3 regions of the Gracilibacillus thailandensis genome follow, and region 1 is predicted to be linked to each of the others. Evidence: riboswitches for the same ligand, from Rfam matches in the RefSeq annotation. Region 1 holds a riboswitch; each other region holds the start of a gene.
The links. Region 1 has a riboswitch for S-adenosylmethionine ahead of GH715_RS00710 (phosphoadenylyl-sulfate reductase). Riboswitches for the same ligand answer to the same signal wherever they lie in the genome.
Positions count from the first base shown of each region.

Region 2: it holds a riboswitch for S-adenosylmethionine, as region 1 does, so the genes downstream of both, GH715_RS18075 (methionine biosynthesis PLP-dependent protein) here and GH715_RS00710 (phosphoadenylyl-sulfate reductase) in region 1, are expected to answer to the same signal.
Region 3: it holds a riboswitch for S-adenosylmethionine, as region 1 does, so the genes downstream of both, GH715_RS18915 (acetyl-CoA C-acyltransferase) here and GH715_RS00710 (phosphoadenylyl-sulfate reductase) in region 1, are expected to answer to the same signal.

Region 1 covers NZ_WJID01000001.1:162,778-168,925, reverse strand. The annotation lists gene GH715_RS00715 (assimilatory sulfite reductase (NADPH) flavoprotein subunit) at 1-1,412, opposite strand, end outside; gene GH715_RS00710 (phosphoadenylyl-sulfate reductase) at 1,472-2,200, opposite strand; SAM riboswitch class I at 2,271-2,384, opposite strand; gene GH715_RS00705 (aldo/keto reductase family protein) at 2,505-3,449, opposite strand; gene GH715_RS00700 (DUF2200 domain-containing protein) at 3,648-4,001, opposite strand; gene GH715_RS00695 (PH domain-containing protein) at 4,171-4,785, opposite strand; gene GH715_RS00690 (sodium/glutamate symporter family protein) at 4,871-6,148, opposite strand, start outside.
Region 2 covers NZ_WJID01000072.1:15,225-21,372, reverse strand. The annotation lists gene GH715_RS18095 (AEC family transporter) at 1-668, shown strand, start outside; gene GH715_RS18090 (SDR family NAD(P)-dependent oxidoreductase) at 718-1,536, shown strand; gene GH715_RS18085 (sulfite exporter TauE/SafE family protein) at 1,604-2,359, shown strand; gene GH715_RS18080 (aminotransferase class V-fold PLP-dependent enzyme) at 2,737-3,903, opposite strand; gene GH715_RS18075 (methionine biosynthesis PLP-dependent protein) at 3,905-4,990, opposite strand; SAM riboswitch class I at 5,065-5,167, opposite strand; SAM riboswitch class I at 5,330-5,430, shown strand; gene GH715_RS18070 (inorganic phosphate transporter) at 5,557-6,148, shown strand, end outside.
Region 3 covers NZ_WJID01000082.1:7,101-13,248, forward strand. The annotation lists gene GH715_RS18905 (thiolase family protein) at 1-1,015, opposite strand, end outside; gene GH715_RS18910 (acetoacetate--CoA ligase) at 1,015-2,946, opposite strand; gene GH715_RS18915 (acetyl-CoA C-acyltransferase) at 2,943-4,109, opposite strand; SAM riboswitch class I at 4,416-4,521, opposite strand; SAM riboswitch class I at 4,603-4,717, opposite strand; gene GH715_RS18920 (lipase family protein) at 4,914-5,162, shown strand; gene tnpB (IS200/IS605 family element RNA-guided endonuclease TnpB) at 5,231-6,148, opposite strand, start outside.

The DNA of each region.
Region 1 (6,148 bases):
ATGTAGCCTCTAAACGGTGCTACACCAGTACCTGGTCCAATCATAATCACAGGAGTTTTTTCATCCATTGGAAATTTGAAATTTGGGTTTTTGTGAACATAGACATTGAGTTGATCACCTGGTTTAATTCTGTCAGCGATTTCCCCTGTACATACGCCACATCGATCACGACCATGTGTATGATATCTTACAGTTGCCAAAGTTAAATGCACTTCATCAGGGTTTGCTTGATAACTACTAGCGATTGAGTATTGCCTTGCTGGTATTTTTCTTAAAAAGTGCATAATCGATGTTGGATCCAGTTGCTTTGGTGGATAGTCAATAATTAAGTCTAATAAATCTCGACCATCGATATAAGCTTTTACCTGCTCAGGATCTGTTACTAATTGTTGAAGTTTTTCATGATGAAAATAAGTGCTAGCTTTTTCTAATAAGCCTTTTGTAAGTCTTGTAATCTCAAAAATGGAGGTTAGAGCCTCCTGAACGGAGCGAATTTCCCCTTGTTTATTAATGGGAATTGTCTGTTCTGGGTTCCATTTAAGCTCTTCAATAATAGCTTGAACCAGAGCAGGGTCATTCTTTGGATAAATCGCTAAACAATCTCCCGGTTCATAATTGAGGTTAGAGCCTTCCAATGAAATTTCAATGTGTCTTGTTTCTTTGTTTGACCCTTTACCACTAAGGACGATGTTATCTAATACTTCAGCAGAATAAGGATTGCTCTTCGAATAAATCGGCTGCTCTGCAGGGGTTGGCTGCGTGTCGACGGTTTCTGCGTTGTTTCCGGCATCTTTTTTCAGAATGCCGATTACTTCTGATATCCACTCGTCAGCAAGTTCTTCGTAATCGACATCACAGTCAACACGTGGATGAATTCTAGTTGCACCCAATTCTTCTAGCCGTTTATCAAAATCTTTACCAGTCTGACAGAAATGCTCATAGGACTCATCACCAAGAGACAAAACGGAGAAATTAACATTCTCCAGTTTAGGAGCTTTCCGGCTGTGTAAAAATTCATGGAATTGAATCGCGTTGTCAGGTGGATCTCCTTCGCCATGAGTTGCCGTAATAATGAGTAAATCTTCTGCTTCTTTTAGTTTCTTTGGTTTAAAGTCATCCATGGCAGAAACGGTTACGTCTCTTTGCATATCCTTTAGCTGTTTGGATAATTGCTCTGCTAGTTCTTGACTGTTACCCGTTTCCGATCCGTATAAAATGGTGACGGTTCGGGTTTTAACCTGTGTAGGCGCTGGTTGTTCAACCGGTGTAACACTTTGTGATGATTGAGACTGAGAAGCGGCCAAATATCCAGCTAGCCAATTTTTTTGTGCGTCTGTCAGTGTTGGCAAAATTTGATTCAATATTTCCGTCTGTTTTTCATCAAACGGACTGTTTACTACTTGTAATGTCAACATTTTCACCTCTTTTAATTAATCCGATAGATTTACTTGAGTTTGGCTATAAAAAATAATCACTTCGTTGATTGTGGTGTAGCATGTAGTCCACATTCAGTTTTTTGGAAGTTGGCCCACCGTCCTGAACGTTCATCATCCGCATCTGTAACTTGTGTGGTACATGGTATACAACCAATGCTAGGGTAATTTTGGTCATGCAGCTTGTTATAAGGTAATTGATGTTGCTCAATATATTCCCACACATCATCCCAGGACCAATAAATTAATGGACAAATTTTAATGGACTGAAAACGGTCATCCTTGTTAATAAAGTTGGTGTTGGCTCTTGTTGGAGATTGTGACCTTCTTAATCCTGAAATCCAGGCGGTTGCTCCACTCAGTGCGTCTTCCAATGGTTTAACTTTTCTAATGTAACAACATTGATCAGGGTTCCTGCTCCACAACGCTGATCCATATTGTTCTCGTTGTTCATCAACAGTGAGGGAAGGCTTCTGCATAACGATATCTAATGACGGATAACGTTCTTTAACCTCTTCAATCAGGTCATATGTTTCTTGGAAATGCAAACCAGTATCTAAAAATACTAATCTAGCATCTGGTTGGACAGTTGCAATCATGTCAATTAATACCATACTTTCTGCTCCAAAACTACAGGCATAGACTAAAGAATTGCCATACGTTTGATAAGCCCATTCAAGGATCTTTAGAGCTCCTTTGGTAGGATCTTGTTGGTCGGGAGTCTCATTGTTCAACGGGCTGTCATAAAAATTTTCATAAGTCAGCATGTGTTGCTTCCTCCTCATTAAAAAACCTTCTTATCGTTTGATAAGAAGGTAAGCAATGTGTAATCATTCCTTCTTATCTTTCGGGTTCAGTTTATGCTGTCCCGCAGGATTTGGCACAGTGTTATCTTTCTAACCTGTTGCCGAGGTTTCTTAGGGCCTGCCCCTCCACCTCTCTGGATAAGAATTCCATTTATTGTCCGTTTAATAACATAGTATACATTATTAATGTAAAAGTCAATGAATCTATTGTAAAAATTGTAAAAAATAATACCAAGTAACTAGGAATTACTTGGTATAGGTACTTTTACTGATTTAAAATATCCTCGACCTTAGCAATCGTCTCTTGGGAGAGTTTAACACCAGAAGCTTTGGCGTTCTCTTCAATTTGTTCCGGTTTACTTGCACCGATAAGAGCACTAGATACGTTGTCTTGACGCAGGATCCAGGCAATCGCTAATTGTGCTAATGACAAGTTTTCGTTCGCTGCAATTGCTTTTAATGCTTCTACCCGTTCTAGATTCTTCTCGGTTAATACACGAGATAAATCTAAGTTTTTTTGAGCGGCGCGACTATCTTCAGGAATTGCTTCTCCTTTTTTATATTTTCCTGTTAATACACCTTGGGCAAGTGGGGAGAAGACAACCTGGCCGATGCCGTGCTTATCGCTTACAGGGATGACTTCTTTCTCGATATAGCGATGAAGCATACTGTAATTTGGCTGATTGACAACAATGCGATCTAACAACTTTTTGTCAGCAAGGTGGACGGCTTCTGTCATTTGTTCGGCTGTCCATTCACTGACACCGATGTATAATACTTTTCCTTGACGTACAAGGTCATCCAATGCGCGTAACGTTTCTTCTAGTGGTGTATCAGCGTGATAACGGTGACAATAATAAACATCGACGTAATCAAGTCCTAACCGCTGCAAGCTGGCATCACATTGCTCCATAATATGCTTGCGGGAAAGACCTTGATCATTGGGGCCATCGCCCATTTTGCCAAATACTTTTGTGGCAAGGACATAGGAACTGCGTGGATATTTTCTTAAAGCTTTTCCTACAATTTTCTCTGCTTCCCCACGCATGTAGACATTGGCTGTATCAAAAAAGTTAATCCCGAGGTCGTAGGCTTTATCGATGGAAGCCTCAGCATTCCTTTCCTCGACATACCCACCATATGTAAGCCAACTGCCTAAACTAATTTCGCTTACTTTCAGACCGGTTTTTCCTAACTGACGATATTGCATGAACTATAACCTTCTGTTATTAAGCGTTTACAATATTATAAAGGAACAAGAGAAGAGAAGCGAATAATCTGTTTGAAATGAAATTATCTGTGTCACCCTGATAAGTTTTGCTAATGATCAGAGGCGGTAAACCTTCGGTGGTCATACTATACAGATATTTCATCATTTCTACCAAAGTAATCACTTATCTACTTAACATTAAGATTTTCGCAAAATTTTCTCCACTGCTTTTCCTTTTGCTAATTCATCGATCAGCTTATCCAAATAGCGAATTTCCTGCATCGTTGGTTCTTCGATGTCTTCTACCCGGACACCGCAAACCACACCTTTGATCATTGCCCGCGAAGGGTTCAATTGGGGAGCTTCCGCAAAAAAGGTCTCAAAGTCTGTCTGTTTTTCCAGTTGTTCTTCTAACTCTTCCTGGCTATATCCTGTCAACCAACGGATGATTTCATCGACTTCTGTTTTCGTTCGTCCTTTTTTCTCTGCCTTTTTAACATAATGGGGATAGACACTTGCGAAGCTCATTGTATAGATTTTATGTTTGGTCATCATACACATCCTCTGTTTTATGGTTTTCTTTATTTTATCACGAAAAATAATCGGACAAAACCTAACACAGTGACTCACTAAGCTATTAATTGTTCCGCTGTATTAAATGCTTGGACATCGTAAATCAACCGCATGCATTCAATCAATTTTTATGCATGCGGTCATTATTCTAATTCTGAATATATTTATCAAATATGTCTCCAAAGTCTTTTCTTGTGTTTTCATTATAGGTGGAATTAAACCAATCAAATGCGAATTTAGTTGCTTTTTCAAATTCACTAGAAACATTGCCATCATGGAATCGATTATCTGTAAACAAGGACTGTGAAGTTTGCAAGCTATCTTTGGCAAATTCTTTTATTCTGTCATTTTCCTCTTGGATTTGTGAAATAGTTACTAACGATTTATACAAGTCCGCAATCGCTTCGCCTTCTTTTTTGTCAATATCAACAGAAATCGGCTGGCCTCCAAGTGAAAATTTGATCTCAAGGTCTAAGTCGATCGTACCAGCAGTTTCAACGGAAACATTTTTAATAGGGTAAAGATAATAGTCATAGCGAAAAATATTGCGCTTACTACTAGTCGCTTTTTCACCATCAAGATGAATTAAGGCACGATTGGTGAAACAGTATTCATCTGACTTTGACTTGATCAAAAAGTGAATCCGCTCGTTCTCTTCGTGTAATACATAATCATCAGACTCGGTCTTGTCAAAGTCCTCTGGGGCGATGATCTTTCCTATGTCACTTAAACCTAATGCATCACTAGCAATTTTTTTGAACATGGAAATCTACCTCCTAATATGTTTACTTCTCCTATTATACCTCATAAACAACGAAACTAGCACTTTATTTGTCATATTAGCACGTCTAGTTGCTTTTTCTTACACGCCATAACAATCCAGCTAATAATACAGCAAAATAAAATACTAATGCAATCATTGTGTAAAGATACATAATTGGTCGATCTTGAACATAACCGACAATCGGTATATTTAAGATCAACAATAAAGGAAATCCAAATAATAGTGCTGTTCCACTACCCATTACAAGATTATCGGTCGTATTGGATTGGAATTTCGGGTCAACCGCTTTGACTAAGGCCATGCCGGTTGAAATCGTCCCAGTCTGCATCCCGTAAAAACCTAAGATGTTTGGTAAAGCATCAGCTGGAAATACTTTTGGAATAATCCATACAAAGAAAAGAATCGTCACCAGACCGCCAGCGGTTGTGATTAGTAATACCGGAACAAAGTAATCTTGTAAAGTATATATCGAAATAGCGGTAATAGCAGCTGCGATCATATAATCGAATGAGAATCCAGCGATCCGCTGTAACAAGTAATTATTCGGTGTATGTTCAAGTTTAATGCCCTTACCCTTGAGTTTATTTAATATCATTCGAAATAGTACGGCATATAAGCTGCCGATAATAAAATGAAAACCAATCAAGAGCTGCCCTAATGTTTCACCGAAAGTGCCAATTGGTTGAAGTAAGTCGTTAAGGCCATAAATAGTAAGATACGTGATAAAATAAATCGTACCTATTAAAGCGATCTGGAACGTCAGTTTATCGCTAGCATCTCCTAATGGAATTTCATCTGGCTCGATTTTCTCTATTAATTTAGTATTTTCCTTCACTGGCATGTCCTTAGATTGGAAGGAAAATCTTTTGGCTAATAGATTCATCATGATAATTCCGATTACAGTAGCCCAGATGAAACCAATCCCGGCTATTGTCAGTCCGAGATTACCCCCGCCTGTAACTCCTAATGCTTCCCATTGGGTCCCGATTGAATATGCCTGGCCAGGACCTTGTCCAAAGCCAAGGGGCAGTAAGAGACCGATACCTGGAAAAAAGTCCGGGAAAAATAGATGGACTAAAAATAAAAAGATGCCAAAACCAACAATACCTTGAATCACATAGCCGGAAACAATTAAGATACCAGCATTCATAATGGCAGGGCTGTTTGCTATGTTCCGTTCTTTAAGTGAGATCGCAATAAATCCTATCGCCATGAAGTGGTAGACTAGGTTACCCAACATATCTTGATTAAAAGGAATAATTCCTAAAAATTCTGTTCCTAGCAGTAATCCGAGAAAACCAGCAATCATAGAAGTAGGAATAATCACCTTGCTGAGATATGG
Region 2 (6,148 bases), on a different contig from region 1:
TATTTCGTAATCATCCGAAAGATATTAAAGGTACATTCGGTATGATGGTCCCAGGTTTAAACATCGGATTATTTGCCTATCCACTTGTAGAAGGTTTATTTGGTTTTGATGGGTTAAAATATTTTGGCATGTTTGATGTCGGTAATGCATTTATTGTATTTGGACTCAGCTATATTATTGCCGGTGTATATGCAGGTAGTGCTGGGATGCTGGAGACAAGGTCGATTATCGTTAAATTATCGAAATCGATTCCGCTGCAGACCTATCTAATTATGTGTTTGATCAATATTATCGGTTTTGAATTACCTGAGATAGTTTTAGATGTAACAAGTGTAATCTCTGGAGCTAATATGCCGCTATCACTATTACTATTAGGGCTGTACTTAAACTTTTCTTTTGCAAAAGGGTATGGAAAACTTATTGCGAAGTTTTTATTTACCAAGTATGGGATTGGTCTGATTGCTGGCTTTGCTTGTTACCTGTGGTTACCCGTAGAGGAAATGTTTAAATTTACGTTATTGATCGGTTTTATATTACCAACACCTGCATCTGTATTACCATATGCCATCATGTTTGGCTATAATCAACGGCTTGTCGGTACCGCGTCCAACATTACGATGATAATCAGTTTTATCTTAATTTGGTTAATTGTCAATCTGATAGTCTAGTCTAAACTACGCATCTATTATAATAGCAATATACAGAAGAGGTGATGATATGAATCAAAAAGTGATTTTTATTACTGGTGCAACAAGGGGCATCGGTCGAAACATGGCTCGCTATTTTGCTGATCGGGGATTTATCGTCATTGGCTCCGGAAGAAATGAACGGCAATTAAAAGCAGTTCGAGATGAGTTGTTACAATATTCAGGAGACCACCGAATGGTTGCTATGGATGTAACAGATTTAGATGATGTAAAAACCACTTTAAAGTATGTCATTGATACGTTTGGACAAATAGACGTGTGGGTTAATAATGCCGGTTCTTTTCAGGCAATAGGTCCAACGTGGGAAGTATCTTCTGACTTATTTAAGCAAGATATCGAAACTAATCTTATAGGAACTTATCATTGTGCATCAGCAGTTATTCCCTTCATGTTGGAACAACAAGCAGGTAAAATCATTAATATTGTTGGAGGAGGCACACTTGATGCCTTTCCATATGGAAATGGTTATGGCACATCCAAAACAGCTATTGCAAGGTTCACGGAAAATCTAGCACAGGAATTACAAGAAACCAGTGTTGAAGTTTATGCACTTGATCCAGGTTTAAACGATACGGACATGACAAAATATCAGCGAACAAGTAAAGAGGGAAAGAAATATTTAGCCAATGTTGAAAAGCTTTTTGAAGATAATGTTGACGTTTCACCTGGTTGTGCTCCTAGTTGGGTAGAAAAAATGATAGACGATCAATTACAAGCTTTTCAAGGGAGAATTATTACGGTTTATGATGACTTGGAAGATTTAAAACAAAAGGCTGCTAAAGCTAATGAAACAGATTATCGTTATTTAAGGTGGAAGGATTTTTCCTAATAAGTAAGATTGGCTAATGGTCATTGACGTTTTTTAAATTCTCACTTCAACGTAAACATAGAATGAGGTGTTTATCATTTTTGAGTTAACTATAATAGAATGGATAATTATCATATTTTCGGCTTTATTAATAGGTTTTGCCAAGGCTGGAGTAGCGAGTATGGGAATTTTGGTGGTTGCTATTTTTATGATGATCTTCCCTGCACGCGAATCTGTAGGTATATTATTACCTTTACTAATCGTCGGTGATTTATTTGCTGTAATTTATTATCGCAGAAATGTTGTTTGGCGTTATTTATTTTCCTTAGTACCATGGGTATTAGTAGGGATTTTAATTGGTTACCTTGTGTTAGATATTGTCACTAGTGAACAGTTAAAACCAATGATCGGTATCTTAATATTAGCACTCATTTTATTACATATTAGTAGAGAGAAATTAGGAGAACGCTTCGTAAAACTTTTACCAAAATCAAAAATTTTTACTTTTAGTATGGGTGTTTTAGCAGGATTTGCTACAATGATTGGTAATGCTGCTGGCGGAGTAATGGCAATATATTTACTTGTCAAAGGATTACCAAAGCGAGAATTTGTCGGCACAGGTGCTTGGTTTTTCTTATTTGTGAATGTTATCAAGGTGCCATTCTATATTTCTTTAGGCATTATTACTGTCGAGTCGGTAACATTCAATTTATGGCTTATTCCTGCTATACTCATCGGAGCTTGGGTAGGGGTAAGAATGATCAAAATCATGCCGCAAAAAGTATTTCAAATATTAGTATTAACATTTGCTGCTTTGGGAGCGATTCGGCTTCTGATAGGTTAATAGATTAGCAACAAATAAGCAAAAAGGATGTCTTTTTTTCCATTAAATATAAAAGGTATTAGCATTACCTTATAACATAATCTACGAAACATCTTCTAAACATAGATTATCTTCCAGAAAATCAGGTGCTGAGTGGACATCTGTTCCGTTATAGGCGACAAAAGTGCTTTTTTCTTAAGCCCTGAGGACATCTATTCCGCTATTCATTGAAATTAGCGTTAATTAAAGCCAAAATGAACCGAATAAGGGATTAAATGTCCGCTAACGCCAAAAAAATGGTGTTATTGTGTCAAATAACGCACTAAATGTCCACTCAACAAATGCTTCCTATAACTATATCGAATTAGTTAAACATGAATATAGTAGAAGATATTCAATTAGAGTACCCCTGCTTTCACTGTTAAAGCATGTTTAAAGTCTGCGATAAGATCTTCTACATTTTCAATCCCTACAGATAAACGGAATAGTCGTTCACTAATACCTCTAGCTTCTCTTTCTTCCGCTGGCATTGCAGCATGGGACATGGTAGCTGGGTGTGATAAAATCGACTCGACTGCACCAAGGCTAACTGCGAACACAGGAATAGATAATTGTTCTACAAAACTTTTGGCATCGACATGATCCTTTATTACAAAAGATAATACGGCACCTGGGCTAGAAGACTGTTTGGCATGAATGGAAGAGCCGGGATGATGTTGTAAACCTGGATAATAGACATGTTCAATTTCATCATGTGAATCGAAATATTCAGCTAGCTTTATTGCTGATGCTACACTTCTAGAAAATCTCGGTTCCAACGTCTTCATACCTTGCAATAATTGATAGCAATCTTTTGCGCCAAGAATCGCACCATAGGTGTTTTGGACAAACTTCAGTTTAGCGGCCAGTTCTTCATTCTTGGTAACTGCTAATCCGGCAACAATATCACTGTGACCAGATAAAAATTTAGTAGCGCTATGTAAGACGATATCAACACCTAGATCCAGTGGTTGTTGGTGCAGAGGGGTCATAAAGGTATTGTCTAAATACGTTAAACATTTGTATTTCTTTGCAAGTTGAACTACTTTACTAATATCGGTAATTTGTAATAATGGGTTTGCTGGCGTTTCCACGTAAATAACCTTTGTATTTGACTGAATAGCTGCTTCTATTTCTGCAGGATTTGTCATATCAACAAAAGTATGTTCTATCGAAAATTGCGTTAATAATTGCGTGACAAAACGAAAAGTACCGCCGTAAACATCTTTCGTAATGACGATGTGATCACCAGCTTGTAACAGCATAAATGCCGACGATATCGCGGCCATACCAGAGGAAAAAGCAAATCCTGCTGTCCCATTCTCCAATTTGGCAATCGCAGCTTCTAATTGGTCACGTGTAGGATTACCTGAACGACTATAATCATAATCACCAAATTCATTGAATTGCTGCTGATGATAAGTGGATGATACATAAATTGGCGGGTTAACCGCACCTGTATGTTTTTCCTGATAGCCTTGCTGATTTCCTCCATGTGCAAGTGTTGTTTCTTTTGAATATCCCATCTTATTTCCCTCCTAATGCTTGTTGGATATCTTGTTTCAAATCTTCCACAGCTTCAATCCCAACAGAAAATCGAAGTAATGTATCACTAATTCCCCGTCTCTCCCGTTCTTCTTTTGGAATATCTGCGTGGGTTTGGGTTGCTGGGTAAGTAATAAAGCTTTCTACTCCTCCTAAACTTTCTGCAAATGATATAATTTTTAATTTTTCTAGAAACGGAGAAACTAACGATTTATCCTGTACTCGAAAACTAATCATAGCCCCTTTACCAGGGTATAGAACTTCCTCGACCAAGGATAGTTCTTTTAAAAATGCAGCCAATTGTCTGGCGTTTTGTTGTTGCTTCTCCAAACGAAGTGACAATGTTTTCATTCCTCTTATTAAAAGCATTGTATCCAGTGGTGAAAGTACGGCACCAATGGCATTGTGGAGATAGGTTAATTGATCACCTAATGTAACATCCTTTACTACGACTAGTCCGGCGAGTACATCATTATGTCCACCTAAATATTTGGTAGCGGAATGAATCACAATATCTGCCCCTTGTGTTAAGGGCTGTTGTAAATAAGGTGTGTAAAAGGTGTTGTCAACAATAAAGAGTAATTGATGCTTCTTTGCCAATGTAGCTAATTTCTCGATATTAATTTCCATTAAAAGCGGGTTAGTTGGTGATTCTATGAAAATAGCTTTCGTTCTTGGGCTAATATACTGCTCCATTTCTTCTACATCTGCATATACTGGTTTGATGTTATAAGATTCCTGAAAATGCTGAAACAATCGATAACTTCCACCATAAATGTCCTCGGTTACAATTATTTCATCATCTTGCTTGAATAAGGAGAAGACAAGTTGGATGGCAGCCATACCTGACGAACAGGCGTATCCTTTTGCCCCTTTTTCTAATGTTGCAATCGCATCTTCTACAATTTCCCGTGTAGGATTTGCTGTCCGTGTGTAATCATAACCAGTTGACTGTCCCAGAGATGGGTGTTGGTATGCAGTTGATAAATAAATAGGTGCTTCTACTGCACCAGTACGCGGATCTTTCCGATTACCTATTTGCGCAAGAGTAGTTTCGATATTGTTCATTTTGCTCCATCCTTTCTAAAATAAAAAAAAGAGGTCTTCGATAAGTAGAAGACCTCCTTGATTAAGGTTGCATTCTCTTATCTTTGGTAATATACCGTCTGGATTTAGCACCATACAATTGCATTGCTGGTTGCTGAGGTGTCATCGGGCCAGTCCCTAGACCTCTCTCGATAAGATATTGTAATTATGGAAATATAATACAAACATCATACAACATTAAGGAAGTAATTACAAGGTAAATCTTAAAAAAATATTTATATGGAATCCATTGACAATTATGAAAGAATGGCTTATAGTATGTACATTATCAACAGTGGAAAAAAATGAAAATAACATATGATCTTATCAAGAGAGAAGGAGGGAACTGGCCCGGCGAATTCTCAGCAACAGGCTAAAAAGCACTGTGCTACTTCCAGCAGGTATTACTTGGCAGATAAGAGGAAAACTCCTACTTTATCGTCAAGTAGGAGTTTTCTATATTTATAATCCAAGTTTTCCTATTGGGATAGGATATTTATACTAAAAATAATTCCACTTTATTGTAGTGGTGAAAGTTGGGATCTGAGATGTTAGCAATCATCGCGATATTAGCTGCTTGTCTATTTGCCTTTAATATTGGAGCGAGCGGTTCAGCAGCTAGCATGAGTATTACGTACGGCACTAAAGTAATCAAGCAACGTAAGTACGCGTTAATCATCGCAGGAGTAGGTGCTGTTACGGGTGCTATACTTGGAGGTCAGCATGTTACGAATACGCTTGGAAAAGGTATCATCTCCGAAGAAATTTTAGATGTAAGAATTGCTTGTATTATTTTAGTTGTTTCCGGTTTTACATTGTTAATTACGAATTATATTGGAATTCCGTTATCCACGAGCGAGGTAACAGTGGGAGCTATCATTGGAGTTGGCCTCAGTTATCAACAACTGAATCTTCAAATGGTATTACTCATTATAGCTTTTTGGATCATTATACCAGTTGCGGCTTTTTTAATCACACTGTGTCTTGAAAAAATCAGAAAAAAAATAAATAATAAAATAAATTATCGGCCACCAGTAAAGCTTTTAACTTTTTTATTACTGTTAACTGGTATAATTGAAGCGATAGCTGCTGGTATGAATAATGTAGCAAATGCATTAGGACCGTTAGTAGGCGCAGGGA
Region 3 (6,148 bases), on a different contig from region 1:
CTCCAGCTAGGTCGGCTTGGCCAAAGCCTAGTTGGCCACCATGTGTATTGAGAGGATAATCGCCATCATGACCAAAAGTATGATTTCGGACAAAATCACCGAACTCACCTTGCCTACATATCCCAATGCTTTCTAGCTGCACCGCTACAACACTTGTATAACAATCATAAAGTGATAACAAATCCAGATTTTCCCCGTTAATCTCTGCCTGTTGTAGGGCTTGGGGAATCGAATATGCAAAAGGTAACTGATCCATTGCCGGGGCTTGACTAACCGCACGATGGGTGATTTTTTCCCCTGCTCCTTTTAAATAGACCGGCTTTTTCTTTGCTTGCTTTGCTTTTTCCTCTGAAGTGACAATCACGGCTGCTCCACCCGCACATGGCATAACAATCTCTAACAGTCTTAATGGATCCGATATAATGGGAGATTGCAAAATATCATCTAACTCAACTGGCTTATCATAAAAAATTGCTTTCGGATTTTTTAGTGCATTTTTTCTAGACCAATACGCAATTCTCGCAAAGTCTTCTTGTTTGGATCCATATACTTCCATATGCTCTCTTTTTAACAATGCATAGGACGTATTTGCGCCTGAAGCACCAAACGGAACATCAAATTCACGAATGGGATTACGGTTCGGTGACCGTGGTACTTGTCCTTTTTCATTTTTATTAGCTAGTACACAAACGACTGTTTCACACATTCCTGCTTCAATCGCCGCAGCTGCACGCCAAATCATTCCCGCACCAGTTGCTCCGCCTAGATCAACAGTGTTAGACATAATCGGAGAAACACCTAAATATTCTGACACTGTTGCAGGTACGTGTTGTGGTGTTTCACCTACTTGTGGTCCTACTAACAATCCATCGATTTCGTCTTTCGCTAGACCAGCATCTGCTAATGCAAGCTGAACAGATTCCGCTATTAAGCTTAAAGTTGTTTTTCCTTCAGAGTACCGTACTGGCTTTAGTTCGCCGATACCGATAATTGCACCTTTCGGTCGTTTCACCATTAGTAGCACTCCTTCTTTTTAATATCTGTTAATTCTTGTAGACATTCAGGATTACTAATAGAAGCTTTGTTTTTGACTTCATTACCAATTGCTTCTGTTTTGGCAGCACCTTCGACTTTCTTACCGTTGACTGTGTATGGTATATCATTCACCTGATAAATTCGTCTTGGAACATGGCGTGGTGATGCTTTTTCTCGTATTTGTTGTCGAATGTGCTTGGCAAGATCTTTTGTTAACTGATCAGTTACAACACATAGTACAATCTCTTCATCATTTTCACATGGTAAACCAAATACGATCGAATCTTTAATTTCTTCGATTTGTTCTACCACACTATAAATCTCTGCAGTCCCTATTCTCACACCACCCGGATTTAGCACAGTATCTGCACGACCATAGATGATAAACGATTGATCAATAGTTTGTTCAGCAAAATCTCCGTGTGTCCAAATACCTGGTCGTTCAGCAAAATAGTTATTACGATAACGCTCATCACCATTCTCACCATAAAATGTTAATGGCATGCTTGGGAAAGGTTGTGTACAGACTAGATCTCCCTTTTGACCATAGACAGGTGCATTGCGGTCATCTAACACTTCCATCGCCATCCCTAATGCTTTACAACTAATCTCTCCGCGGATTACTGGATGAACTGGAGACCCCATAACAAAACATCCAATAATCTCTGTACCTCCTGAAATAGATGCTAAGTAAAGGTCTTCTTTTATCGTTTCATATACCCAATCATATTGTTCAGCTACTAGTGGTGCACCACAGGAAAGAATACTCTTTAAGGAAGTTAATGGATACTGATCTTTCAACACAACATCTGCTTTCATTAATGAATCTAAATACTTGGGACTCGTACCAAAATGTGTCAGTCCGATTTCTTCCGCAATATCCCATAAATGTGTTGGATTGTCTGGAAGTACCGGAGCACCATCATATAACAAAACAGAAGCATTACTCGCCAAACCTGATACGAGCCATGGATACATCATCCATGCTGTGTTGGAATACCAGAACAGTACATCTTCTTCATGTACATCACAATGCAATTGGTGTTCTTTCACATGTTGTAATAACGTACCTCCTACAGAATGAACAATTGCCTTTGGCAGTCCTGTCGTACCAGATGTATAAAGGATATAAAGGGGATCACGGAATCCAATCCTTTCAAATTGCGGTTTCTCTGCATCGTTATCGAGTAAGGATGACCAAGTGATTGTGTTAGGTAGTTCACCAGCAATCGTTATAACGTGATTAATACTAGCAATCTGCCTGATTGTTTCTTCTACTTTATCCGAAATATCAAAAGGTTTTTGTTTATACTGATACGTTAGATTGGCGATTAGAACTTTCGGTTGCACTTGGCCAATTCGATCGATTATTCCTTTCGCACCAAAATCTGGTGAACATGAGGTCCAAACTGCTCCAATTGATGTCGCAGCAAGTAAAGCAACTAATCCTTCTATATTATTAGTAGTAATCCCCGCTACACGATCTCCTTTTTTCACGCCTAATTGTTTTAATCCATACTGTGCCTTTGCAACTTGTGTACGTAAGTCATGATAAGTAATCTTCGCTGTTACACCTGTTTCATCTGCTTGATAGGCGGCAATTTGCTTATCTTTACCTTTTAGTAGATTCTCCGCAAAGTTTAATTGAGCATCAGGGAAAAAAACAGCATCTGCCATTGATTCACCTTGGAGATAGAATCTTTCCCCTTTTTCGCCGATAATACTGGCATAATCCCAGACACTAGACCAGAAATCTCCAATATTCGTGATCGACCAACGGTGTAATCTTTCATAAGGAAAAAGTGCCTGATTAACAGATTTCGCAAAAGCTTGAAGATGTGAATGTTCCATATCTTTTTCTGCAGGTTCCCATAATATCTGACTCTTCTTATCTATTGTTTGAGTATTCATTGTTTTCCCCCTTTCTTTGGTACTTCAATAAGAATGGCTATTCCTTGGCCACCACCGCCGCATAGAGAAGCGATTCCTTTACCACCACCACGTCGTTTCAATTCATGTGCTAATGTTAAAACTAAGCGGAAACCAGTACCTCCAAGCGGATGCCCAATTGCAATTGCTCCACCATTGACGTTTACTTTGTCATATCCAATATTTAACGCTTTACAGCTGGCGATCACAACACTAGCAAACGCCTCGTTTATTTCAAAGAGTTCAATATCTTCTACTGTCAATTGCTGTTTATTCAATACTTTTTGAATGGCGTCTGCCGGCTTTGTTTGAAGACTAGCATCAGGTCCGGCCGTTTCCGCCCAGTCGATAATATGTGCAAGTGGTGCTGTTCCAATTTGTTCAGCTTGTTTTGCTGTTGTAACAATTCCAAGGCTTGCTCCATCTGTCATTTGCGAAGCATTACCTGCTGTAATCGTTCCATCTTTTGCAAATGCAGGTTTCAAATTCGCTAATTTATCAACTGTTGTCTGTGGGCGTATACCTTCATCATTTGCTAACACACCATCGATTGGAAGAATTTCCTCCTGCAATAGCCCTTTTTCAAAGGCACTAGCTGCTCTTTGTTGAGACAGAGCTGCAAATTGATCTTGCTCTTCACGGCTAATGTTGTATACACCATTATATTGTTCTGTTAGTGCGCCCATCGATTGATCACTTAATGCACACCACAGCCCGTCATGTAGCAACGTATCAGTAATCGTCTGGTGACCTATACCTTTGATCGATCGAGTCGGGATAATATGTGGTGCATTAGACATTGAGTCAAAACCACCAACAATATAAAATGACCCTTCTTCTAATTGAGTACGGCGCACTGCATCAATAACAGAAGCAACCCCTCCAAGACAGACATTATTTAAGGTGATCGCCGGTGTACTACTATTAAGTCCAGCTTGATGTGCAACTTGCCTAGCAGGGTTTTGACCTTGACCAGCCTGAATAACTTGTGCTAACAATACCCCATCTATCTGAGGAATTGCAGCATGTTTTTCCATTAAGTAATGCAACGGATGGCTTGCTAATGATACTGAATCAATTTCTGCAAGGGCACCGTTCCATTTTCCAAAAGGTGTCCTGATCCCATCTAAAATAACAATTGACATATATGTGATTACTCCTTTTTCTTTTAAATTAAGAAAAGCGCAGAGCGCCCGCTTAAAAACGTAGCGGCTGGAACTAATCAACTGAGATAAAGGAATCACGGTGAGTTTACGAACCGATGATGACTTTCACCTAAAGGCATAAGTGCGACTAAGCCTCTGGTTTCACCAATCGGCAAGTCTTCTTTATCGTAGGACAATTCGTGAAGTCGCCTAGTTTTTGGGCGCTCGGAGCTACATCTGTGCAAATTTTATACTTTCCTTACAAATAAAAAAGCCCTCTTCGATAAAAAGAGGACTCTACTACTCTTCTTATCTCTCAGGAGTACTCCTGTTGGAATTAGCACCTTTTAAGCAATCGCTTAATGGTTGCCGGGTTTCATTGGGCCAGTCCCTCCACCTCTCTTGATAAGCTTATAGATATAATGTTTGTGATTCTTATAATAAAAAAATCTCTCTATATCGAGATAGAGAGATACATTACGTAACGATGAATCTCTTATCTCTTCTAAGTGAAAACACTCAGACGGAATTGGCACCTATATTAAGTAAAACACTTAATGGTTGCCGAGGCTTCTTTGGGCCATTCCCTCCACCTCTCTTGATAAGACAAGATTAATGTTCAGTTTTCATATCCTAGTAATACACTGTACTTTACATGCTTTTGTTGGAATTGTCAATATATTTCGACAATTAAAAGAAAGTAATTACGTAAATATTCAATCGCTTTCAAAAATAGGAAATATTATACAAACAATATCAATCCTGTGGTAAAATAATCCATATAATATACTAAAGGAGGATTATATGAAATCTATCAAACTCTCGTTTATCGGCTTGCTGTTACTTGTATTACTTTTTAGTGTTCCTACAACCACAATGGCACAAGAGGAATCTGGGATTGACTTTGACAAGCCTGTTGTTCTCGTTCATGGTATAGTTGGTGCACCGTACAATTTCTATAGTATCGAACGAAAATTAAGAAGTATTGGGTACGACAGATCTGATTTGCATGCGTTGAACTACCCCCACTTAACCTCCTTTCAGGATGTTTGAAGTGGGGGATTCTTGGGAACAGAGCGTACTTATTAGGTTATTTCTTCCCTAACAGTGGTTTCTCTTCTTTACCAAGCTATCCCCGTAGTCCCTACGGTTTTATTGGTTGTTGAAGCCGAAGCTATCATTCGTAATCCTTCGGCTAGAATATTTTTGCTCGCATTGACATCTCGATCGTGGTGCGTATGGCAAACTGGACAAGTCCATTCCCTTATCTCAAGCGACTTTTTGCCATCGTGATATCCACAAGTAGAACATAGTTGACTGGATGGAAACCATTTACTTATTTTCACGATCGTTTTGCCGTACCATGCTGCTTTGTATGTTAGCTTGGATACAAAGCTCGACCATGATACGTCAGCGATAGATTTTGCTAGTTTATGGTTGCGCAACATGCCTTTCGTGTTCAAGTCTTCGATACAGATTACATCGTGGTTTTTGATAAGGTCTGTACTTAACTTGTTAAGGAAGTCGGCACGTTGATTCATGACTTTTTCATACAATCTCGCAACTTTTTGTTTTTGTTTTTGATAGTTTTGTGCATCGAGTAAGTCCGTTCCGTTGTTTTTCGCATGTTGGGCACGTCTGGACAGTTTTCTTTGTTCTCGTTTTAATTTCTTTTCCATTTTAGTGGTGAATCGATGATTATCCACGTTTTGTCCATCCGAGAGAATCGCAAAGTCCGTAATACCTAAGTCAAGTCCGATAGCTGATTCTGTTTCTTTGAATGGTTGTACTTCTGTTACTACAAGAATCGAGCTGAAATATTTTCCGCTTGGATTACGTCTGATGGTGGCATTTAGGATCCGCCCTTCGACTTCTCGACTTTTGGCAAAGCGAACGAACCCGAGCTTCGGTAGTTTGATTTGGTTCCCTTTAATGGAGATATTGCCATTTGTATGTTTAGTCGTATAGGATTGAACAGGATGCTTTTTGGACTTGAGTTGTGGAGCTTTGGTCTGCTGTTTAAAGAATCTGGAGAAGGC